3 regions of the Streptomyces sp. NPDC001536 genome follow, and region 1 is predicted to be linked to each of the others. Evidence: predicted binding sites of a transcription regulator. Region 1 holds the regulator's gene; each other region holds the start of a gene.
The links. The regulator HrcA, encoded in region 1, represses chaperone genes, less so after heat shock. The targets are predictions, from matches to a motif close to TTNGCACTCNGNNNNNCNGAGTGCNAA.

Region 1 (7,718 bases):
GGGCCTGGGTGGCGGCGGGGGCGGTCGGGATCGTGCTGGCGGTCGTCTGCGGGATGTACGTGGTGTGGGCGGAGGGGTGGTGGAAGCTGCTGCCCGCGTTGCTGAGCGCCGTCGGCGCGCTGCCGATCAGCCGGGTGGCCAAGGAGACCCGGGATCGCAGCTGGCCGGTGCAGTGGGCCGTGGGGGTGGCGGGCACCTCCGTGATCGCGGCGTTCGGTGCGCTGATGGGTCTGGAGCTCGATCCCGAAGGCCTCGCAGCGGGCCTGCTGGTCGTGGCGGCTGCCATGTTCACCGGCTTCGGTGTGGTGTTCGCCCTGCGCCGGACGTTCTTCACCCGGCACGCCGCATGGCTGGTGCCGCTGTCCGTGCCCGTGGTGTGGTCGATGGTGGGGTGGCTGGGCGGGCAGATGCACGACGACTACCTGGACCGCTTCGACATCCGCGTGGAAGCCGTGCCCACCCCCAGGCTCGGCACGTATCTCGTGGCGGCCGAGCCCATGGTGCTCGCCCTGGGCAGCGGGCTGTTCTTCCTGGCGGTGATCGGCTGGGGGCGCCACTTCCATCTGGGCCGGGACAACGGCAACCGCTTCTTCGCCGTCGTCGTGGTGACCTTGATCGCCATCGCGTACGCCCTGACCGCGATCGGTCTGGGCACCAAGCAGGCGGCGAGCGCGGCCGGCCGAGCCGCGGAGAACGCCGCGCACACGGGCGAGGAGCCGGACGCCTACTTCGGTGTCTACGGCCATTTCATGTGCCTGCGTCCGGTGGACCCGGACAAGCGGCTCGCCGTCGAGAACGGCCCTGCCCCCACCAGCCGTCCGGTCCTGTCCTTCGGCACGTCCGGCGACTGGATCTGGCTCTGGGACCCGGCACGCAATGAAGGCGACATCCAGGAATCCTTCGCCGTCCGCCGCGAGGACGTCGAACTGATCCCCGCGAAAAACCCGGAGACCAAGCGCTGCCCGCCCGTCTAGCTTTACGGCATGCGCAACGACCGTCGCCTTCGCCGTCTCGTCGTGGACGAGCGGACGGCCTACCTGTGGAGCGTCCGGCACAACCGCCGGGAGGACGACGCGCGCCGCGACGTGCTGAACCTGTACCGCGACGGGGTACGCACCCGGATCGTCTTCCGGCAGGGCGAGCGTGGCGCCGTCTCCGACGGCTACTCGTACGTCGGCTGTGTGGCGACCGGCCCGGGAAAGCTGCTCAACCTGCGCGAACCCGGTGTCGTACGCGGTCTCGTCGATGAGGCGACCGAGCGTGGACTCCTGCCGGGTCCCGCCGAGCTGGACGGCTGGGACCTGTTCGACGCGGTCCTCAGGCGCGCAGCAGCAGCCACTCCTGAAGCTCCACAAGGTTCCCCTCCGGGTCCTTGAGGTGGGCGACCCGCATGCGGTCGGTCATGGGGGCGGGCCCGTGCAGCAGGACGGCGCCGCGCTCGGCGATCTGCTCGCAGTAGGTGTCGAGGTCGTCGACGCGCAGCACGACCAGTGACCGGTGCCCGCTCGCCGCGTCGCCCAACTCCCCCAGTATCCCGGCCATCATGGCCCGGTCCTGGAGGGCGATACCGGCGGAGCCGGTGGTGGGGCTGAACTTCTCGTACGGTCCCCGCGTCGCCCCCGACTGCGGCTTGAGGCCGAGGACTTCGGCGTAGAAGCGGTAACAGACGGGGAAGTCGGAGACGAGCAGCCGGACTTGGGCGAGTTCCAAGGTGTTCCCCCTGGTCTCAGGACCAGCGGCCGGTGCGGGCGAGGAGCACGGCGGTCGCGGCGGTCCCGGCGGTCGATGTACGCAGCACGGTACGCCCGAGGACGTACGGCTTAGCCCCCGCCTCCTCGAACAGCGCCAACTCCTCGGGGGAGACGCCCCCTTCGGGACCGACGACGAGCACGATGTCGCCCTCGGTGGGGAGTTCGACGGTGGCCAGCGGTTCGTCACCGCTCTCGTGGAGCACGGCGGCGAAGTCGGCCTCGGCGAGCAGCGCCGCGACCTGCTTACTGGTGGCCAGGTCCGCGACCTCGGGGAAACGGAAGCGCCGGGACTGCTTGCCCGCCTCGCGGGCGGTGGACCGCCACTTGGCGAGGGCCTTCAGTCCGCGGTCGCCTTTCCACTGGGTGATGCAGCGGGCGGCCTGCCAGGGCACGATCGCGTCGACGCCGGTCTCGGTCATGGTCTCGACGGCCAGCTCACCGCGGTCGCCCTTGGGAAGGGCCTGGACGACGGTGATGCGGGGGGACTCCTCCGGCTCCTCGGACACCGAGGTCATGTGGACGATCAGCCGGTCCTTGCCTTCGGTGCCTATCACGTCGCACACCGCGTAGCGTCCGGCGCCGTCGGCGAGGACGACCTCCTCGCCGGGCTGGAGCCGCTTCACGGAGACCGCGTGTCGCCCCTCGGGCCCCTCCAGGACATACCGTCCGCCGTCCCCGGCGTCGAAGTGCTCGACCACGAACACGGGAGCCGTCATCGCAGGTCACCGCCCTTCGGGAAGCCCGACAACGCTGTCCGGGCGTCCGCGAGTTCGGCGGCCAGCACCTCCACCAGCTGCCCGGCGGGCAGCTCGCGCGCCATGCGGTGGCCCTGCCCTGCCCACAGCGCCATGCCCTGCGCGTCCTTGGCCTTGGCGGCGGCCTTCCGCAGCGGGGAGGTGAGGTGGTGGATCTCCGGGTAGGCGGCGGGGGCGTAACGGCCGTGTTCGCGCATGAAGCGGTTGACGAGCCCGCGGGCGGGGCGGCCGGAGAAGGCGCGGGTCAACTCGGTGCGGACGAACAGGGGGTTGGTGAGCGCCTGCTTGTGGACGGGTGCGGCGCCGGACTCGGTGGTGGCGAGGAAGGCGGTGCCGAGCTGCGCGGCACTGGCACCGGCGGCGAGGACGGCGGCGATCTGGCTGCCGCGCATGATGCCGCCGGCGGCGACGATCGGGATGCCGACGGTCTCGCGGATCTGCCCGAGGAGCGACAGCAGCCCTGTGCCGGCCCCGTCGTTCTCCGGGATGTCACGGTGGGTGCCCTGGTGCCCGCCGGCCTCCACGCCCTGCGCGATGACCGCGTCGGCGCCGGCCCGCTGTACGGCCAGGGCCTCCTCGGCGGTGGTCGCGGTGACGAGGGTGAAGGTGCCCGCGCGCCGCAGGGACTCCAGCACCTCGCTGCTGGGGACGCCGAAGTGGAAGGACACCACCGGCACCGGGTTGTCGAGCAGTACGGCGAGCTTGGCGTCGTACCCGTCGTCACGGCCGCTGTCGGGGTCCCCGAGCTCGGTCTCGTACCAGGAGGCCTCGCCGGACAGCTGGTGCGCGTACACGTCGACGGCGGCCGGGTCGGCGTACTCCGGCTGCGGCATGAACAGATTGACCCCGAACGGGCGTCCGGTCAGCCCCCGCAGCTGCTTGATCTCCTGATACAGCCCGTCCGCCGTCTTGTACCCGGCGGCAAGAAACCCGAGCCCCCCGGCATCGGACACGGCGGCGGCGAGCTGCGGCACGGAGACGCCGCCCGCCATCGGGGCCTGCACGATCGGATGGGGGAAAAGATCGGTCAGTGCGGAGGACATGCCCGCATGTTGTCACGTCCACCGAACAAGTCCGAATCCGGCCTTCCGCTGGCATAGGACAGGGGAATGGGCAGCGGGTGAGAGCCCTGATCCACCCACACCGACCAGCACTTTTCAGCCTGGAACGCTCCGTGCCGGTCCCGCATCCTCCAACGGGTGAGGGCGGCGGGGGCGAGGAAAGAACCCCGCCCGCAGCCGCCCTCTACCGATTCACCGGTCACCGACCGTTGAACGCGTCCTTCAACCGCGAGAACAACCCCTGCTGCCCCGGCTGGAACTGCCCCGTAGGCCGCTCCTCACCCCGCAGCTTCGCCAGCTCCCGCAGCAACCGCTCCTGCTCCGGATCCAGCTTGTTCGGCGTCTGCACCTCGACATGGACGATGAGGTCACCACGACCCCCGCCCCGCAGATGCGTGACTCCACGCCCGTGCAGCGGAATCGACTGCCCGGACTGCGTGGCAGGCCTGATGTCGACCTCCTCCAGCCCGTCCAGCGTCTCCAGCGGCACCTTCGTACCGAGCGCCGCCGCGGTCATCGGAATCGTCACCGTGCAGTGCAGATCGTCACCACGCCGCTGGAACTGCGAGTGCGGCAGCTCATGGATCTCGACGTACAGGTCACCGGCGGGACCGCCACCGGGCCCGACCTCACCCTCACCGGCGAGCTGGATCCGCGTGCCGTTGTCCACACCGGCCGGAATCTTGACCGTGAGGGTGCGCCGGGACCGTACGCGACCGTCGCCCGCGCACTCGGGGCACGGCGTCGGCACGACCGTCCCGAACCCCTGGCACTGCGGACACGGCCGGGACGTCATGACCTGCCCCAGGAACGACCGCGTCACCTGCGACACCTCGCCGCGCCCGCGGCACATGTCACACGTCTGGGCGGAGGTCCCCGGCGCCGCGCCCTCACCACTACAGGTGGTGCACACGATCGCCGTGTCGACCTGGATGTCCTTCGTCGTGCCGAAGGCCGCCTCGTCGAGCTCGATCTCCAGCCGGATCATCGCGTCCTGGCCCCGCCGCGTACGCGACCGCGGACCCCGCTGCGACGCCGTACCGAAGAACGCGTCCATGATGTCCGAGAAGTTCCCGAACCCACCGGCCCCGAAGCCGCCCGCGCCACCGCCGCCCGCCTGGGACAGGGGGTCGCCGCCGAGGTCGTAGACCTGCTTCTTCTGCGGGTCCGACAGCACCTCGTAAGCGGCGTTGATCTCCTTGAACCGCTCCTGGGTCTTCGGATCAGGGTTGACGTCCGGGTGCAGCTCGCGAGCGAGCCGACGGAAGGCCTTCTTGATCTCTTCCTGCGACGCGTCGCGACGCACGCCGAGAACGGCGTAGTAGTCCGTGGCCACTTAGGACTCCGCCAGGATCTGTCCGACGTACCGTGCCACTGCGCGTACCGCTCCCATCGTTCCCGGGTAATCCATGCGGGTCGGTCCGACCACGCCGAGCTTGGCGACTGCCTCGCCGCCCGAACCGTAGCCGACCGACACGACGGACGTGGAGTTGAGTCCCTCATAGGCGTTCTCATGACCGATGCGTACGGTCATGCCCGAATCCCCGGCCTCACCAAGCAACTTGAGGAGCACGACCTGCTCCTCCAGGGCTTCGAGCACCGGACGGATAGTGAGGGGGAAGTCATGTCCGAAGCGGGTGAGATTGGCGGTTCCGCCGATCATCAACCGCTCCTCGTTCTCCTCGACGAGCGTCTCCAGGAGAGTGGAGAGCACCGTCGAGACCGTGCCGCGGTCCTCCAGGTCGAAGCCCTCGGGGAGGTCCTCGACGAGCATCGGCACATCACTGAAGCGCCGGCCCGCGACCCTGCTGTTGAGCCGGGCCCGCAGATCGGCGAGGGACGTCTCGCCGAAGGGCGCCGGGCAGTCGATCATCCGCTGCTCGACCCGCCCGGTGTCCGTGATCAGCACGAGCATCAGGCGCGCGGGTGCCAGCGCGAGCAGTTCGACATGGCGCACGGTGGACCGGGTGAGCGAGGGGTACTGCACCACCGCGACCTGCCGTGTGAGCTGCGCGAGCAGCCGTACGGTCCGGGCCACCACGTCGTCGAGATCGACGGCGCCGTCGAGGAAGTTCTGGATGGCGCGCCGCTCGGGCGCGGTCATCGGCTTGACGCCCGCGAGCTTGTCGACGAACAGCCGGTAGCCCTTGTCCGTGGGGATGCGCCCGGCACTGGTGTGCGGCTGGGCGATGAACCCCTCGTCCTCCAGGGCCGCCATGTCGTTGCGGATCGTCGCCGGGGAGACACCGAGGCTGTGCCGCTCGGTGAGGGCCTTGGAACCGACCGGCTCCTCTGTGCCCACATAGTCCTGGACGATGGCGCGCAGCACCTGAAGCCTGCGTTCACTCAGCATCGCGCACACCTCCAGAAGTCGTTCCCTCGGCGCCTTGCCTGGCACTCTGTCCGCCCGAGTGCCAGCGTTCCCCGGCCCAGTGTACGGCGGTGGGGTACCGCCCGGGCAAGGTCGGTCCTGCCGCGACCCCTCGTACGGCTAGCGTCGCCGTATGACGGTGACTTGGGAAGAGCTGGGGTGGGAGCGGGTGGCGGCCGGGGTCGGGCGGTGCCGGCTCCCGGGCTGGGACTGCACGGCGGGGCTGGTCGTCGGTGCGGGGACCGCCCTGCTGATCGACGCCGGGTCGAGCATCGGCGAGGGCGCGCGGCTGCGGGCGCGGGCCGAATCACTCGCCGGGCATCGTGTGACTCATCTCGCGCTGACGCATCCCCATTTCGACCATGTCTTCGGGGCCGCGGCGTTCGCGGGGGCGGAGGTGTACGGGCCGGTGGGCATGGGCGCGCTGTTCGACCAGCACCAGGCCCGCGAGGAACTGCGCGCGGACGCGATCCGCAACGGTCTGGACACCGCTCTGGCCGACGAGGCGGTCGACGCCCTGCCCCGTCCCCGCCACGAGGTCTCCGGCGAGTGGACCCTCGACCTGGGCGGCGGCCGCCAGGTCCTGCTGGCGAACATCGGCCCCGGCCACACCGGCCACGATCTCGTGGTCCTGGTCCCCGGCGCTCCCGAGGTGGTCTTCTGCGGCGACCTGGTCGAGGAGTCCGGCGAACCGCAGGCGGGCCCCGACGCCGTACCGTCGCACTGGCCTGCGGCGCTGGACCGCCTCCTCGACCTGGGCGGCGAGGACGCGCTGTACGTGCCCGGTCACGGAGCGGTGGTGGACGCGGCGTTCGTACGACGCCAGCGCGACGCTCTGGCCACCCGTTTCGGCGTGTCGCGTTAGCCGGTGGCGGGCTTCTCCTATCGTCATCCGAATGCGCCAGTACTCCGCCGATCTGACCCCTCCCTGGAAGAAGCCGAAGCCCGTCCCCGAGGTCGCGGCGGAGCCCGGCCTGGTGGTCGAGGAGCCCGGCACCGGTTTCTGCGGTGCGGTGATCCGCTGCGAGGCGGGCACGGTGACCCTGGAGGACCGCTTCGGCAAGCACCGGGTGTTCCCGATGGAGCCGAGGGGCTTTCTGCTGGAGGGCCGGGTGGTGACGCTCGTACGTCCCACCGGTCAGGCGCCGCTACGGCCCACCCGTACGGCATCCGGCTCGGTGGCCGTCCCCGGCGCCCGCGCCCGCGTGGCCCGCGCCGGCCGCATCTACGTCGAGGGCCGGCACGACGCGGAACTGGTGGAGAAGGTCTGGGGCGACGACCTGCGCATCGAGGGCGTGGTCGTGGAGTACCTGGAGGGCGTGGACGACCTGCCGAGGATCGTCGAGGAGTTCGACCCCGGCGCCGATGCCCGGCTCGGTGTGCTCGTGGACCACTTGGTGCCGGGCACGAAGGAGTGGCGCATCGCACAGGCGGTGACGAGCGAACACGCGTTGGTGGTGGGCCACCCGTACATCGACATCTGGGAGGCGGTGAAGCCGTCGTCCCTGGGCATCGAGTCCTGGCCGCGCGTGCCCCACGGCCAGGACTGGAAGACGGGCGTGTGCCGGGCCCTGGGCTGGCCGTCGGAGAACACGGGCGCGGTGTGGCAGGCGATCCTGAAGCGAGTGAACTCGTACAAGGACCTGGAGCCGGAGCTGCTGGGAAGGGTGGAGGAACTGATCGACTTCGTGACTGCACCCACCTAAGGGGCGCGAGGAACTGCGCGACCAGCCACAACGCACCCGCAGCCGCCCAACAACCTCTCAGTCCACCAGGTCCC
Region 2 (7,718 bases), on a different contig from region 1:
GGTTGCGCAGGCCGAAGAGCTGCTGGAGGGGGTTGTCCAGCGCGAAGGGCGGGTGGTGGAAGGCGAGGATCGTGCCGTTGGGGGACGGGGTCGCCAACACGCCCCTCAGCCAGTCGAGTTGGACGGAGCCCAGATGCCCGTGCACCTGCCCCGGCACCAGCGAGTCCAGCGTCACGAACCGCCACCCCGCCACCATGCTCACCGCGGCTCGCTCCCCCTCCGCGGACTCCAGGACCCGGCCGGGCTCCGCGTGCCCGCTGCCCAGCACCTTGGCGAAGGCCTCGCGCTCGTCGTGATTGCCGGTCGTGTAGAAGACGGGCACCCCACCGAGCCCCTGCGCGAACTCCCCGAACATCTCCCTGACGGCCGTATACGCCTCCACCGCCCCGTCGTTGGCGAGGTCCCCGGTGACGACGACCGCGTCGACGCCCTGCACCTGCCGGAGTTCGGCGAGCATGAGCCGCAGGGAGTCGTGGGCGTTGACGCCGTGCTTGTTGGGGGCGTCGGCGCGTTCGAGGTGGGTGTCGGAGAGATGAAGGATCCTCATCTCCGCAAACTAGCGGGAGTTGAGGATCCTTACACCGTCATTTCAGCCCGGCTTGGTTCGACCCGGCTCAGCTCAGCGACTGCAGCGCCGCCGCGTCGTACGGCTTCAGTTCGTCCGTGCGGCCCGCCAGTACCTTCGCCGCCCACTCCGGGTCCTGGAGCAGCGCGCGGCCGATGGCGACGAGGTCGTACTCCTCGCGCTCCAGGCGGTCGAGGAGGTCGTCGATGCCGCGGAGCGGGGAGCCCTCGCCCATGAAGCCCTTGATGAAGTCGCCGTCGAGGCCGACCGAGCCGACCGTGATGACCTGCTTGCCGGTGAGCTTCTTGGTCCAGCCGGCGAGGTTGAGGTCGGAGTCCTCGAACTCGGGGAGCCAGTAGCGGCGGGTGGAGGCGTGGAAGGCGTCGACACCGGCGGCGGCGAGCGGGGTCAGGATGGCCTCCAGCTCCTCCGGGGTCTCGGCGAGGCGGGCGTCGTAGGCCTCCTGCTTCCACTGCGAGTAGCGGAAGATGATCGGGAACTCCGCGGAGACCGTCTCGCGTACGGCCGCCACGATCTCGGCCGCGAACTTCGTACGGGCGACGGGGTCACCGCCGTAGGCGTCGCTGCGCCGGTTCGTCCCCGACCACAGGAACTGGTCGACGAGGTAGCCGTGGGCGCCGTGGATCTCCACGCCGTCGAAGCCGATGCGCTCGGCGGCGGCCGCGGCCTCGGCGAAGGCGCCGATGACATCGTCCAGGTCGCGCTGGGTCATCGTCTCGCCGGTGGGCTCGTCGGCGCCGGGGCGCACACCGGAGGGGCCCATCGCAGGGGCGTCCGCCACCGGTCCCTTGCCCGGGGTGCGGGTCATGCCGAGGTGCCAGAGCTGCGGGACGATGGTGCCGCCCGCCGCGTGCACGTCCTCGGCGACCTTCGCCCAGCCCGCGAGCTGCTCCTCGCCGTGGAAGCGCGGGACGCGGGTGCTCTCGCCCGCCGAGTCGTGGCCGACGTAGGTGCCCTCGGTGACGATCAGACCGACGCCCGCGGCCGCGCGGCGCGAGTAGTACGACGCCACGTCCGCGCCCGGGACGCCGCCCGGGGAGAACATGCGCGTCATCGGCGCCATGACGATGCGGTTCGGGACGGTCAGGCCGTTGATCGTGGTCGGCCGCGAGAGGACTTCGGCGGCGCGGGAGGCGGGGGCGGTCACGTGGGGGACTCCTCGGGGACGGTCCGTCCGGCACCGGTACCGGACGGTATGTGCATGCGCATGGACATACGCATGTAGGAGTCAACCACCCCGCCCGCCACAGGCATTCCGTACGCCCTGTGATCCCGGACACGCCCGAGGGCGGCACCCCCTGCCTGCGCAGGAAGTGCCGCCCTCGGTAAGGACGTTGATCAACCAGAGGTCGATCAGAAGTCCATGTCACCGCCCGGCATACCGCCACCGGCGGGCGCGGCGGCCTTCTCCGGCTTGTCGGCGATGACGGCCTCGGTGGTGAGGAAGAGCGCGGCGATGGACGCGGCGTTCTGCAGAGCGGAACGCGTGACCTTCGCCGGGTCGATGATGCCCTCGGCGATCATGTCGACGTAGTCGCCCGTGGCCGCGTTGAGGCCCCAGCCCACGGTCAGGTTGCGGACCTTCTCGACCACGACGCCGCCCTCGAGACCACCGTTGACGGCGATCTGCTTCAGCGGGGCCTCGAGCGCGAGCTTCACGGCGTTGGCGCCGGTCGCCTCGTCGCCCGTGAGCTCGAGCTTCTCGAACACCGCGGAGGCCTGGAGCAGGGCCACGCCACCACCGGCGACGATGCCCTCCTCGACGGCCGCCTTCGCGTTGCGCACGGCGTCCTCGATGCGGTGCTTGCGCTCCTTGAGCTCGACCTCGGTCGCGGCACCGGCCTTGATGACGGCGACGCCACCGGCGAGCTTGGCCAGGCGCTCCTGGAGCTTCTCGCGGTCGTAGTCCGAGTCGCTGTTCTCGATCTCGGCGCGGATCTGGTTGACCCGGCCCTGCACCTGCTCCGTGGAGCCGGCGCCGTCGACGATGGTGGTCTCGTCCTTGGTGATGACCACCTTGCGGGCGCGGCCCAGCAGGTCGAGGGAGGTGTTCTCGAGCTTGAGACCGACCTCCTCGGAGATGACCTCGCCACCCGTGAGGATCGCGATGTCGTTCAGCATCGCCTTGCGGCGGTCACCGAAGCCCGGGGCCTTGACGGCGACGGACTTGAAGGTGCCGCGGATCTTGTTGACGACCAGGGTCGACAGGGCCTCGCCCTCGACGTCCTCGGCGATGATCAGCAGCGGCTTGCCCGACTGCATGACCTTCTCCAGGAGCGGGAGCAGGTCCTTGACGGCGCCGATCTTGGAGTTGGCGATGAGGATGTAGGGGTCGTCCAGCGACGCCTCCATCCGCTCCATGTCGGTGGCGAAGTACGCCGAGATGTAGCCCTTGTCGAAGCGCATACCCTCGGTGAGCTCCAGCTCCAGACCGAAGGTCTGGGACTCCTCGACGGTGATGACGCCTTCCTTGCCGACCTTGTCCATCGCCTCGGCGATGAGCTCGCCGATCTGGGTGTCGGCGGCGGAGATGGAGGCCGTCGAAGCGATCTGCTCCTTGGTCTCGACATCCTTCGCCTGCTCAAGGAGGGCACCGGAGACGGCCTCGACGGCCTTCTCGATACCGCGCTTGAGAGCCATCGGGTTGGCACCGGCGGCCACGTTGCGCAGACCCTCGCGGACGAGTGCCTGGGCGAGAACGGTCGCGGTGGTCGTACCGTCACCGGCGACGTCGTCCGTCTTCTTGGCGACTTCCTTGACCAGCTCGGCGCCGATCTTCTCGTACGGGTCCTCGAGCTCGATCTCCTTGGCGATGGAAACACCATCGTTGGTGATCGTGGGGGCGCCCCACTTCTTCTCGAGGACGACGTTGCGACCCTTGGGGCCGAGCGTCACCTTGACGGCGTCCGCGAGCTGGTTCATGCCGCGCTCGAGGCCGCGCCGCGCCTCCTCGTCGAACGCGATGATCTTGGCCATGTGAAGTGGTCCCTCCAGGACTGGGGGTGATTCCTTCGGACCGCGCCCGCGCCCGCGACGGACGGCTCGCACACCTCGTGGTTCCTTGCCCCACCTGGCCTGCGGGCCTCACCGACCCGGTCCTTCATTGTCACTCTCACCTTCAGAGTGCTAACGCCAATGATTAGCACTCGGCATGGTCGAGTGCAAGCGCCTCTCAGGGATCGACCAGGTGCCGCAGGGTCTCCGCGCAGGCCGTGAGGGGTCCGGGCACGCCGAAGGGCCCGCACCCATGACTCCCCATGAGGTGCGGGCCCTTCGAAGAAGAACGTCGCTGCTAATCAGTCGGCGCGTGCTTCAGCCGGTCGCCAGTCGGACCATGTCCGCCTGCGGCCCCTTCTGGCCCTGCGAGATCTCGAAATCGACCCGCTGACCCTCTTCCAGGGTGCGGTATCCGTCCATCTGAATCGCGCTGTAGTGGACGAAAACATCCGCACCACCGTCGACCGCGATGAAGCCGTACCCCTTCTCCGCGTTGAACCACTTGACGGTGCCCTGAGCCATGCCTAACTCCCCTATTACTGGCCCTTGCACAGATCCACACTTCGCGGATCCGGGTCAGACCTCACCCCCCACGGATTGGGGGCGTGCGCCGGAACGCGTCGACCGCGGCTGAATGTATCTGTCCAACTGCCGTCTGCAACAGGTCAATCGGACGAGAATTCTGGACGCGAAGGGTCCGGAATGTAGTGAGAATTCGCCCGAATTCTGGGCAAGTCGGGCTCCACAAAAGGAACAAAGCTCACAAAAGAACCGCACACTTTGGCTACTTCTCGTCGCATCCGGAGCGAGAACTCATATGCGGGTGGCATGGGGAGTGGAGCAGGTTCCCCAACTGTACCGCGCTCAACCATAGAGAATTGCCCCCTCCGCTTCTCTCACGGAGGGGGCAATTCGATGAACTCTTGGTAATCGGCCTTACCGAGGGTAACGACCGGGCCCGGTCAGCCTCCGGCGACGGCCGGAATGATGGAGACGCCGGCCCCGTCCGGAGTGGCCGTCTCCAGGCCCTGCTCGAAGCGGACGTCGTCGTCGTTGACGTACACGTTGACGAAGCGGCGCAGCTTGCCCTGGTCGTCGAGGACGCGGGCGGCGATACCGGTGTGGTTCTTCTCCAGGTCGGCGATGACCTCGGAGAGGGTCGCGCCCTCGGCGGCGACCTCGGCCTGCCCGCCCGTGTAGGTGCGCAGGATGGTGGGGATGCGGACGTTGACGCTCACGGTTGAACCTCCGGTCGGGGTTGCGGGGGCCTAGACGAGGCCGGCCTCGCGGAACGAGTCAAGGGTGGGGCGGATGGTCGCGGTGAGTCCCGTACCCGCCACCGCGTCCAGGGTCTTCAGTCCGTCGCCGGTGTTCAGCACAACGGTCGTCAGCGTCGGGTCCAGCAGGCCCTTCTCGATCAGCTTCCTGGTGACACCGACCGTCACACCGCCCGCGGTCTCCGCGAAGATGCCCTCGGTCCGCGCGAGCAGCTTGATCGCGTCGACGACCTGCTCGTCGTTGACGTCCTCCACCGCACCGCCGGTACGGCGCGCGATGTCCAGGACGTACGGCCCGTCCGCCGGGTTGCCGATGGCGAGGGACTTGGCGATGGTGTTCGGCTTCTGCGGCCGCACCACGTCGTGGCCCGCCTTGTAGGCGACGGACACCGGCGAGCAGCCCTCGGCCTGGGCACCGAAGATCTTGTACGGCTTGTCCTCGACGAGCCCGAGCCTGATCAGCTCCTGGAGCCCCTTGTCGATCTTGGTGAGCTGCGAACCGGAGGCAATGGGCACGACCAGCTGGTCGGGAAGCTGCCAGCCGAGCTGCTCGCAGATCTCGTACGCCAGGGTCTTGGAGCCCTCGGCGTAGTAGGGCCGCAGGTTGACGTTGACGAAGCCCCAGCCCTCGCCGGCCGGGTCGCCGATCAGCTCGGAGCAGAAGCGGTTCACGTCGTCGTAGTTGCCCTCGATGCCGACGAGCTCGCCGCCGTAGATCGCGGCCATGACGACCTTGCCCTGCTCCAGGTCGTGCGGGATGAACACGCAGGACCGGAAGCCGGCGCGGGCGGCGGCGGCGCCGACGGCACCGGCCAGGTTGCCCGTGGAGGAGCAGGACAGCGTGGTGAAGCCGAAGGCGCGCGCGGCCTCCAGGGCCTGGGCGACGACACGGTCCTTGAAGGAGTGCGTCGGGTTACCGGAGTCGTCCTTCACATACAAACCGCCGGTGACACCGAGCTCGCGGGCCAGGTTGTCGGCCTTCACGAGCTGGGTCCAGCCCGGGTTGATGTTGGGCTTGTCGGCCACGTCCGCGGGGACGGGCAGCAGCGGCGCGTAGCGCCAGATGTTCGCGGGTCCCGCCTCGATCTGCTTGCGGAGCTCCTCGGTGTCGTAGGCCGAGAAGTCATAGGCGATCTCGAGCGGGCCGAAACACTCCTCGCACGCGAAGACCGGGCCGAGGGGTACGCGGTGACCGCACTCGCGGCAGCTGAGCGCCGCGGCCGGGCCGAGGTCTACGGTGGTTTCGGTGGTGCTTGCAACTGTCTGCGCAGCCATGAGAGGCGAGGCCCTTTCTCCTCATCTTCCTCACGACGCATCTCGCCGTGAGACGGATTTGGCACCTTCCCGAGTCGGGAGCCTCGCGTGAACGAGAAACCGACTGGAGGGTTGCCGGGGCTTCATCGGGCCGTATCCCTCTGCCCCTCTGGATGAGCGGTATGAAGTTGTGTGAACGGCGGGCCACCCTGGACATGCGATGGTCATCCGCGTTGTTCAAGACTGTAACCGACGACCAGGACAGTTGAGATAGTCGTCCGAACCGCGAGATGGATCACATTGCGTGATCGCATACTCGCCGAGAGAACGCAGAGGAGCCGCGCACTGTGCTGAACGAAGTCGAGCGCTGGCTGACCACCCGCTCCTGGTCGCTGACCGATCGCCCGCTCCACCAGCTCCTGGCCGCCAAGCAGCGCACAAAACAGTCGGTCAGTGTCGTGCTGCCCGCGCTCAACGAGGAGGAGACGGTCGGTGACATCGTCTCCGTGATCCGTCACGACCTCATGCAACAGGTCCCCCTCGTCGACGAGATAGTCGTCGTCGACTCGGGCTCGACCGACCGTACGTCGGAGGTGGCCGCCGCGGCCGGGGCCACGGTCGTCCACCGGGACGACATCCTCCCCCGTCTGCCTGCCGTGCCCGGCAAGGGCGAGGTGCTGTGGCGCTCGCTGCTGGTGACCAGCGGCGACATCGTCTGCTTCATCGACGCCGACCTGAAGGAGTTCTCCTCGGACTTCGTCTCCGGGATCGTGGGCCCTCTGCTCACCGACCCCGGCGTCGACCTCGTCAAGGGCATGTACGACCGCCCCCTGGGCGGTGCGGCAGGTCAGGGCGGCCGGGTGACCGAGCTGATGGCCCGCCCGCTGCTGAACATGCACTGGCCCCAGCTGGCCGGCTTCGTCCAGCCGCTGGGCGGCGAGTACGCGGCCCGCCGCTCCCTGCTGGAACAGCTGCCGTTCCCGGTCGGCTACGGCGTGGAGCTCGGCATGCTGATCGACGCGCTGCACCTGGTGGGCCTGGACGCGCTGGCCCAGGTGGACGTGGGTGTCCGCAAACACCGCCACCAGGACGGACAGGCCCTGGGCCGGATGTCCGCCGCGATCTACCGCACGGCCCAGCTGCGGCTGGCCCGCGGCCATCTCATCCGCCCCTCCCTCACCCAGTTCGAGCGGGGCGCGGACGGCTTCGAGCCGCGGACGTACTCCGTGGACACCGAGGAACGGCCGCCGATGGTGGAGATCGTGGAGTACGCGTCCCGGAAGGTCGCCTGAGGAAGGCCGTATTACGGCGTCCACAAGCCCGTATACGGCGAACCGTACGTTTGAGCGTTTACGGGTCGGGCTAGGTTGAGGGCTATGGCTTCCACGCAGGCTGCCCAGGGTGCCCGGGTACTCGTCGCGTCCAACCGCGGCCCGATCTCGTACGAGGTCCAGGAGGACGGCTCGCTGTCCGCGAAACGCGGGGGCGGCGGGCTGGTCTCCGGCCTCTCCGCGATCGGGTCGGACGCGGACGCGCTGTGGGTGTGCTCGGCACTGTCCGACGGCGACCGCGAGGCGGTGCGGCGCGGGGAGGGAGAGTCCGGG
Region 3 (7,718 bases), on a different contig from region 1:
AGAAGCGCTACGGCAAGCGCCCCACCCTCTTCCGCCCGCCGTTCGGCAACTACAACGAGGACACCCTGCGCGCCGCGAAGTCCTGCGGGGTGAAGTACGCCCCGATCTGGAACGAGGAGGTCTTCGTCGACCGCTGGGACTACCGCGAGTGGGACCGCAGGATCCGCCCGGGTGACATCGTGCTGAGTCACTTCCGCGGCCGCGAGGAGTGGAAGGGCACGATGCCCGACATGATCCGGCGGTTCCTGAACAAGGTCACGGCCGAGGGGTACGCGGTGGCCCGCCTGGAGGACTACCTGTGAGTTCGCGAGCACCGGCCGCCGCGGTCCTGGCGGCGGTCATGCTGCTCGCCGGCTGCGCCCGGTCCGTCGGCCCCGTCGAACGGCTGGGCGGGAAGGCGGGGTCGTACGGCGCGACGGCGACGGGTTCCGGGACAGGGGTGCCCTCCGTTGTGCGGCGGGTCCCCACCTCCGACAAGGTCGTCTTCCTGACCTACGACGACGGTGCCGAGAAGGACCCGCGCTTCGTCGAACTGGTCCGTGAACGGCGGCTGCCCGTCAGCATGTTCCTCACCGACAGCGTCGTCGGCCCCGGGTACGGGCACTTCGCCCGCCTCCAGTCGGTGGGCGCCTCGATCCAGAACCACACCCTGGACCACACCGCCCTGCGCGGTCTGCCCTACGCCGGGCAGCGCGCCGAGATCTGCGGCCAGCAGGACAAGCTCAAGTCCCGCTTCGGCATCCGCCCCCGCCTCTTCCGCCCGCCCTACGGCACGTACGACACCACCACCCTGCGCGCCGCCGCCGACTGCGGCGTCACGGCGGTCGTCCTGTGGCGCGCGTCGATGGGGGACGAGCACCTGACGTACCCGAAGGGCGAGCGGCGGCTGCTGCCGGGCGACATCATCTCCGTGGCTTCCATCGGGACGACGGGGCTGACGCTGGTCGAGCGCACACAGAGGGCGCTGGGGGAGATCCGGAGGGCGGGGCTGAGGGTGGGGCGGCTGGAGGACTACCTGTAGGGACACCCGCCGGGATGTCCGAGGAGTCCCCCGTGGCGGTGTCCTCGGACCGCCGCGCCGCGGTGAATTGGCACTCCGCTTGACCGAGTGCTAATCGCAGTCATAGTCTCGGGTCTGGCACTCCCCCCTGGAGAGTGCCAATAGCGACGGGCAGGTCCGGCACCCGCGACGACGGATCCACCTGGTCGCCACCTCAGACAGTTAACCCCGTGAGATCTCCGAAGGGGGAGGTCGGATCGTGACGACCACCAGCTCCAAGGTTGCCATCAAGCCGCTCGAGGACCGCATTGTGGTCCAGCCGCTCGACGCCGAGCAGACCACCGCCTCTGGCCTGGTCATCCCGGACACCGCCAAGGAGAAGCCCCAGGAGGGCGTCGTCCTGGCCGTGGGCCCGGGCCGCTTCGAGAACGGCGAGCGCCTGCCGCTCGACGTCAAGACCGGCGACATCGTGCTGTACAGCAAGTACGGCGGCACCGAGGTGAAGTACAACGGCGAGGAGTACCTCGTCCTCTCGGCTCGCGACGTGCTCGCGATCATCGAGAAGTAAAACCACCTCAAGTTTTTCCGAGCTGCGCCCCGGGCCCCCGCGACCTTATGAAGCCGGGCGTCAGGGGCGCAGTTCGTTTCACCCACGTTTTCCGAGAGGGCTGAACCGCTCCCATGGCGAAGATCCTGAAGTTCGACGAGGACGCCCGTCGCGCCCTTGAGCGCGGCGTCAACAAGCTTGCCGACACGGTCAAGGTGACGATCGGCCCCAAGGGCCGCAACGTCGTCATCGACAAGAAGTTCGGCGCTCCCACCATCACCAACGACGGTGTCACGATCGCCCGCGAGGTGGAGATCGACGACCCGTACGAGAACCTCGGCGCGCAGCTGGTGAAGGAGGTGGCGACCAAGACCAACGACATCGCGGGTGACGGTACGACCACCGCCACCGTGCTCGCCCAGGCGCTGGTCCGCGAGGGCCTGAAGAACGTCGCCGCGGGTGCCTCCCCGGCGCTGCTGAAGAAGGGCATCGACGCGGCCGTCGCCGCGATCTCCGAGGACCTCCTCGCGACCGCCCGCCCGATCGACGACAAGGCGGACATCGCCGCCGTCGCCGCGCTGTCCGCCCAGGACCAGCAGGTCGGCGAGCTCATCGCCGAGGCGATGGACAAGGTCGGCAAGGACGGTGTCATCACCGTCGAGGAGTCCAACACCTTCGGTCTGGAGCTGGACTTCACCGAGGGCATGGCCTTCGACAAGGGCTACCTCTCCCCGTACTTCGTGACGGACCAGGAGCGTATGGAGGCCGTCCTCGACGACCCGTACATCCTGATCAACCAGGGCAAGATCTCCTCGATCCAGGACCTGCTGCCGCTGCTCGAGAAGGTCATCCAGGGCGGTGCCTCCAAGCCGCTGCTGATCATCGCCGAGGACGTCGAGGGCGAGGCCCTGTCCACGCTGGTCGTCAACAAGATCCGCGGCACCTTCAACGCGGTCGCGGTCAAGGCCCCCGGCTTCGGCGACCGCCGCAAGGCGATGCTCCAGGACCTCGCGGTCCTCACCGGCGCCACGGTCATCTCCGAGGAGGTCGGCCTCAAGCTCGACCAGGCCGGTCTGGACGTGCTGGGCTCCGCCCGCCGCGTGACGATCACCAAGGACGACACCACGGTCGTCGACGGTGCCGGTGACTCCGCGGACGTCACGGGCCGCGTCGCCCAGATCCGGGCCGAGATCGAGAACACGGACTCCGACTGGGACCGCGAGAAGCTCCAGGAGCGCCTCGCGAAGCTGGCCGGCGGCGTGTGCGTGATCAAGGTCGGCGCCGCCACCGAGGTGGAGCTGAAGGAGAAGAAGCACCGTCTGGAGGACGCCATCTCCGCGACCCGCGCCGCGGTCGAGGAGGGCATCGTCTCCGGTGGTGGCTCCGCTCTGGTCCACGCCGCGAAGGTCCTCGAGGGCGGTCTGGGCAAGACCGGCGACGAGGCCACCGGTGTCGCCGTCGTCCGCAAGGCCGTCGTCGAGCCGCTGCGCTGGATCGCCGAGAACGCCGGCCTGGAGGGCTACGTCATCACCTCCAAGGTCGCCGAGCTCGACAAGGGCCAGGGCTTCAACGCCGCGACCGGCGAGTACGGCGACCTGGTCAAGGCCGGCGTCATCGACCCGGTCAAGGTCACCCGCTCCGCCCTGGAGAACGCCGCCTCCATCGCCTCCCTCCTCCTGACGACCGAGACCCTGGTCGTCGAGAAGAAGGAAGAGGAGCCGGCCGAGGCGGGCCACAGCCACGGCCACGGTCACTCCCACTGACCTGAGCGGCTAGCAGAAGGCCCGGCCCCCGGACATGGGTGCCGGGCCTTCGCCGTCCCGCCGCGGCCCTACTGCTCCAGGTCGTCCAGCGCACCCAACTGCGCCATCAGCCCCAGCCGGTCGTACTGCCACCACCCCTCCGCGATCCGCCCGTCGAGGGCACACCGGTGAATGGTGGTCCCGGTCATCGTGACCCGCTTCCCACTGGCCGGAATTCCGAAGAAGTCCCCGACATGGGTCCCGTTCCAGCTCCACCGCGTGCACACCCGGTCACCCTGGGCGATCTGCTCATGGATCGTGAACCCGAAGTCGAAGGCCCCCCGCCACATCTCGACCTCCTGCCGCATGGCATCGAGCCCGACGGCGTCCTGCTCATTGGCGGGATCGTGGTCGTGATAATCCGCCGCGACCAGCTCGTCGAGCGCCGACAGCTCCCCGCTCCCGGCCAGCGTCTCGAAGAACCGCCGAGCGGTGGTCGCGTACAGTTGCTCGTCCCGCACCACGTCCAGATCGGTGAAGGTCGGCATCTCGTCGCACAGCGCGACCATCTCCCGGAACACCTTGTCGGTCTCCGGCAGCCCGGAATTCCGCATCGCCTCCTCGTACGACGGAAACTCCACGATCTCGACGAAGTGCGACGCGTCCGACCGGTCCTTCCCGATCACACTGTGTGTCGCCGTCCGTTTCCCCTTGGTCTGCTCGACCCACGTGTCCATCAGCCGGTTCATCTCGTCGAACCGGCTGGTTTTGCAGTCGATGAGCTGTACGAAGGTCATGCCACCGTCGCCTCCGGCCCCCCTGGGTCCGGTTGTACGGCACCATTCTCCTCCCCTTTGGCGTCATGAGCGCCATGGAGGCGCGGGGGGCGAGATCGGGGTGGCGGTGACGGGCGAACCGCGCGCAGCCGTCGCCCTCACCCCGCACACCCCTACTGAGGCCCGTACTTCCGCCCCGTCTTGGAGCTGATCCCCCCGAGCAACCCCCGAGGCACCACCTTCACCACCCCCATCAACGCCTTGTACCGGGGATCCGGAATCGACAGCGTCTTGCCGCGCGCGAGGTCGTTCAATGCGGACGCCACGAGCTTGTCCGCGTCGAGCCACATCCAGTTGGGGATGTTGTCCGTGCCCATGCCGGCCCGCTGGTGGAACTCGGTGCGGACGAAGCCCGGGCAGAGGGCCATCAGCCGTACCCCGCTCCCCGCCAGGTCCTTGGCCGCGCCCTGGGTGAACTGCACGACCCAGGCCTTGGACGCCCCGTAGGTGCCGCGGGGGACGAAGGCGGCGACCGAGGCGACGTTGACCACGCCGCCGCGGCCCCGCTCGCGCATCCCCTCCGTGGCCGCAGACGTCAGCCGCAGCACCGCCTCGCAGTGGACCTTGAGCATCTTGAGCTCGTCGGCCATGGAGACGTCGAGGTAGCGGCCCTTGTTGCCGAAGCCGGCGTTGTTGACCAGCAGGTCGACCGGGTTCCTGCGGTCGGCGAGGCGGGTGGCCACCGTCTCGATGCCGGAGTCCTCCGCGAGGTCCGCCGTGAGGACCTCCGCCTCGATGCCGTGGCGGTCGTGGAGCTCGGTGGCCTGTTCGCGCAGCCGCTTGGTGTCGCGGGCCACCAGGACGAGGTTGTGGCCGTCGGCGGCGAGGCGCCGTGCGAACGCGGCACCGATGCCCGCGGTCGATCCCGTAATCAATGCCGTTGTCATGGCGCAAGGTTAGTGACCGGGACGGACAGCGTCCGCTTGAGAGGACGCCGTCAGACGCCGTGCTTCTCCACATATTCGAGCGCCCACTGCCGCACTTCCGGATGGAGCGCCTCGCCCGCCGCCAACAGCCGCGGCTGGAGGGGCCGTTCGGTGGTCATCGCCCGGAACGCCAGGGCGACGGTCACGTCGTGGTCCGGCCGGTGCACGATCTCGACAGGGTCCCCGGAACTGATCTCGCCGGGCCGGATCACCCGCAGGTACGCCCCGGGAGCGCCCTTCCGCGTGAACCTCTTCACCCACCGCTTCTCCTCCATATGGCCCTGGAAGGTGCCGCACGGGATGCGCGCGCTGGTGACCTCCAGCACCACCTCGGGCCCGATGCGCCAGCGTTCGCCGATCAGCGCGCCGGAGACGTCGATGCCCTGTGTCGTGAGGTTCTCGCCGAAGGCGCCGTCGGCCAGGGCACGGCCGAGCTCACGCTCCCAGTCGTCCAGGTCCTCGCGCGCCATCGCGTACACCGCCTGGTCGTCACCGCCGTGATGCTGCCGCTTGCACACCGCGTCCCCGGCGAGACCGCTCCCGGCGATGCCCTTGGGGCCCGGCGCCGCCACCCGCACGGGCCCGTCGGCCGGCCGCTTGTCGATGCCGGTCACGCCTTCAGGGTTGTCCGTGTACGGCACGGCCTTCGCACGGCCCAGGTTGACTGACAGAAGCTTCATGAGAAAACGGTAGGCGGCAGGTCATCAAAGTCGCCACGCATTATTCGGCGGTATGTCAAAGATGCGCTTATCCTCGATCGTGTGATCGAAGCCCGCCATCTACGCGTCCTGCGCGCCGTCGCCACCACCGGCTCCTTCTCCGCCGCCGGGCGCGAACTGGGCTGCACCCAGCCCGCGGTGAGCCAGCAGATGAAGGCCCTGGAGGCGTCCGTCGGCACCCCGCTGCTCATCCGCAGCGGCCGCGAGATGCGGCTGACCCAGGCGGGGGAGGCGCTCGTGCGGCACGCCGCCGGGATCCTCGCCGGGCTGACGGCGGCGGAGGAGGAGGTCGCCGCCATCGCCGGACTGCGGGCCGGGCGCGTGCGGCTCGTCTCCTTCCCCAGCGGCAGCTCCACCCTCGTACCGACCGCGCTCGCGGCGCTGCGTGCCGCGCACCCGGGCACGCGCGTCTCCCTGGAGGAGGCCGAACCCCCGCAGTCCGTCGCGATGTTGAGGGAGGGCGACTGCGATGTCGCGCTCGCCTTCCGGTACGCGGGGGCCGCCCAGGAAGGCGAGTGGGACGACCTCGTCGTACGGCCACTGCTGCGGGACCGCCTCGTCGCCCTCGTACCGGAGCGGCACCGGCTCGCCTCCGCGGGGTCCGTGGCCATCGGGGAACTCGCGCGGGAGTCCTGGATCGCCGGATGTCCGCGCTGCCGGGGGCAGTTGGTGCAGGTGTGCGAGGGCGCCGGGTTCACGCCCCGCATCGACTTCGCGACCGACGACTACCCGGCGGTGGTGGGACTGGTGGGCGCCGGCCTCGGCGTGGCCGTGCTGCCGCAGCTGGCCATCGAGTCCGTACGGCCGCGAGGCGCGCGCACCGTCACGCTGGAACCGGCCGTACGGCGGGAGATCGTCGCGCTGACCCTGCCCGATCTGGCCCAGGTGCCCGCGGTGGCGGCGACCCTGGATCGGCTCGCGATCGCGGCGGGCCGGAAATAAGGAAGGGCACGCGTACGCGTGCCCCTCTGGCAGAAACGTTCCTTCAGTTGTTCGAGACGGTGTGTCCGCCGACCGACGACGCCGTCACCAGCCGGTTGCGGGCCCGCCCCATGAGCTCTTCGCGCTCGTCCTCGGTCAGCCCGCCCCACACGCCGTACGGCTCTCTCACCGCCAGCGCGTGCGCCGCGCACTGGGCGCGGACCGGGCATCTCATGCAGACCTCCTTGGCCGAGTTCTCGCGAGCACTCCGGGCCGCTCCTCGCTCGCCCTCCGGATGGAAGAAGAGCGAGCTGTCCACCCCGCGACAGGCGGCCAGAAGCTGCCAGTCCCACAGGTCCGCGTTCGGTCCGGGAAGGCGGGAGAAATCTGCCATTGCGTGACCCCTTGTAGCCGTTCTGTGGCGCTTGTGGTGTCTACGACCGTACATCTGCGATCTAAGGAGATGAAAATATGACTCATTGCGAATCTAGCCTCAGACACCAGTAAATGGGAAGAAATAGGGCTAAATGGGGCACTGGTTGTGATGAAACGTTGTGGGTCCGTCGTGCATGTCTGCACCGTGTCCGCACCCTCACGTAGAGTGCCGAAGATGGCACACGGCCCCGTAACTCTTTCGAGTGACCGTCGTTGAGAGTGCGGAGGCGGTTGAAACACAAAGCGCTCGGGCAGGCGTCCGAGACGGTCGACCGCACAGGTGACGATTTCGTACCAGCCTGGAGGCTCAAGGTGACGTGCATCAGCTGCGGAGGGCGGCCATGACATCCGTCCTCGTCTGCGACGACTCCCCGCTTGCCCGAGAGGCGCTCCGCCGCGCGGTCGCGACCGTGCCCGGCGTCGAGCGCGTGACGACCGCGGCCAACGGCGAGGAAGTCCTCCGCCGCTGGGGCGCCGACCGCTCGGACCTGATTCTGATGGACGTACGCATGCCCGGTCTGGGCGGCGTCGAGACCGTGCGGCGGCTGCTGTCCGCCGACCCCGGTGCGCGCATCATCATGCTCACCGTCGC

Region 2: groL (chaperonin GroEL) is a predicted target of HrcA. The motif match lies at 3,726-3,752, and genes of this name have one in related genera.
Region 3: groES (co-chaperone GroES) is a predicted target of HrcA. The motif match lies at 1,089-1,115, and genes of this name have one in related genera.

Annotation. Positions count from the first base shown of each region.
Region 1 is NZ_JBIAVQ010000001.1:508,406-516,123, forward strand. It holds gene ACFY0U_RS02385 (hypothetical protein) at 1-974, shown strand, start outside; gene ACFY0U_RS02390 (hypothetical protein) at 984-1,376, shown strand; gene ACFY0U_RS02395 (VOC family protein) at 1,318-1,710, opposite strand; gene ACFY0U_RS02400 (16S rRNA (uracil(1498)-N(3))-methyltransferase) at 1,727-2,467, opposite strand; gene ACFY0U_RS02405 (nitronate monooxygenase) at 2,464-3,549, opposite strand; gene dnaJ (molecular chaperone DnaJ) at 3,767-4,903, opposite strand; gene hrcA (heat-inducible transcriptional repressor HrcA) at 4,904-5,920, opposite strand; gene ACFY0U_RS02420 (MBL fold metallo-hydrolase) at 6,072-6,803, shown strand; gene ACFY0U_RS02425 (DUF3097 domain-containing protein) at 6,835-7,644, shown strand; gene hemW (radical SAM family heme chaperone HemW) at 7,702-7,718, opposite strand, start outside.
Region 2 is NZ_JBIAVQ010000004.1:392,041-399,758, forward strand. It holds gene ACFY0U_RS14665 (metallophosphoesterase family protein) at 1-547, opposite strand, end outside; gene ACFY0U_RS14670 (NADH:flavin oxidoreductase) at 615-1,733, opposite strand; gene groL (chaperonin GroEL) at 1,940-3,562, opposite strand; gene ACFY0U_RS14680 (cold-shock protein) at 3,899-4,105, opposite strand; gene ACFY0U_RS14685 (MoaD/ThiS family protein) at 4,546-4,821, opposite strand; gene thrC (threonine synthase) at 4,852-6,135, opposite strand; SAM riboswitch class I at 6,154-6,294, opposite strand; gene ACFY0U_RS14695 (glucosyl-3-phosphoglycerate synthase) at 6,462-7,406, shown strand; gene ACFY0U_RS14700 (trehalose-6-phosphate synthase) at 7,491-7,718, shown strand, end outside.
Region 3 is NZ_JBIAVQ010000009.1:42,053-49,770, forward strand. It holds gene ACFY0U_RS24225 (polysaccharide deacetylase family protein) at 1-302, shown strand, start outside; gene ACFY0U_RS24230 (polysaccharide deacetylase family protein) at 299-1,021, shown strand; gene groES (co-chaperone GroES) at 1,260-1,568, shown strand; gene groL (chaperonin GroEL) at 1,682-3,310, shown strand; gene ACFY0U_RS24245 (ester cyclase) at 3,379-4,086, opposite strand; gene ACFY0U_RS24250 (SDR family NAD(P)-dependent oxidoreductase) at 4,239-5,012, opposite strand; gene ACFY0U_RS24255 (MOSC domain-containing protein) at 5,063-5,731, opposite strand; gene ACFY0U_RS24260 (LysR family transcriptional regulator) at 5,813-6,712, shown strand; gene ACFY0U_RS24265 (WhiB family transcriptional regulator) at 6,756-7,085, opposite strand; gene ACFY0U_RS24270 (response regulator transcription factor) at 7,468-7,718, shown strand, end outside.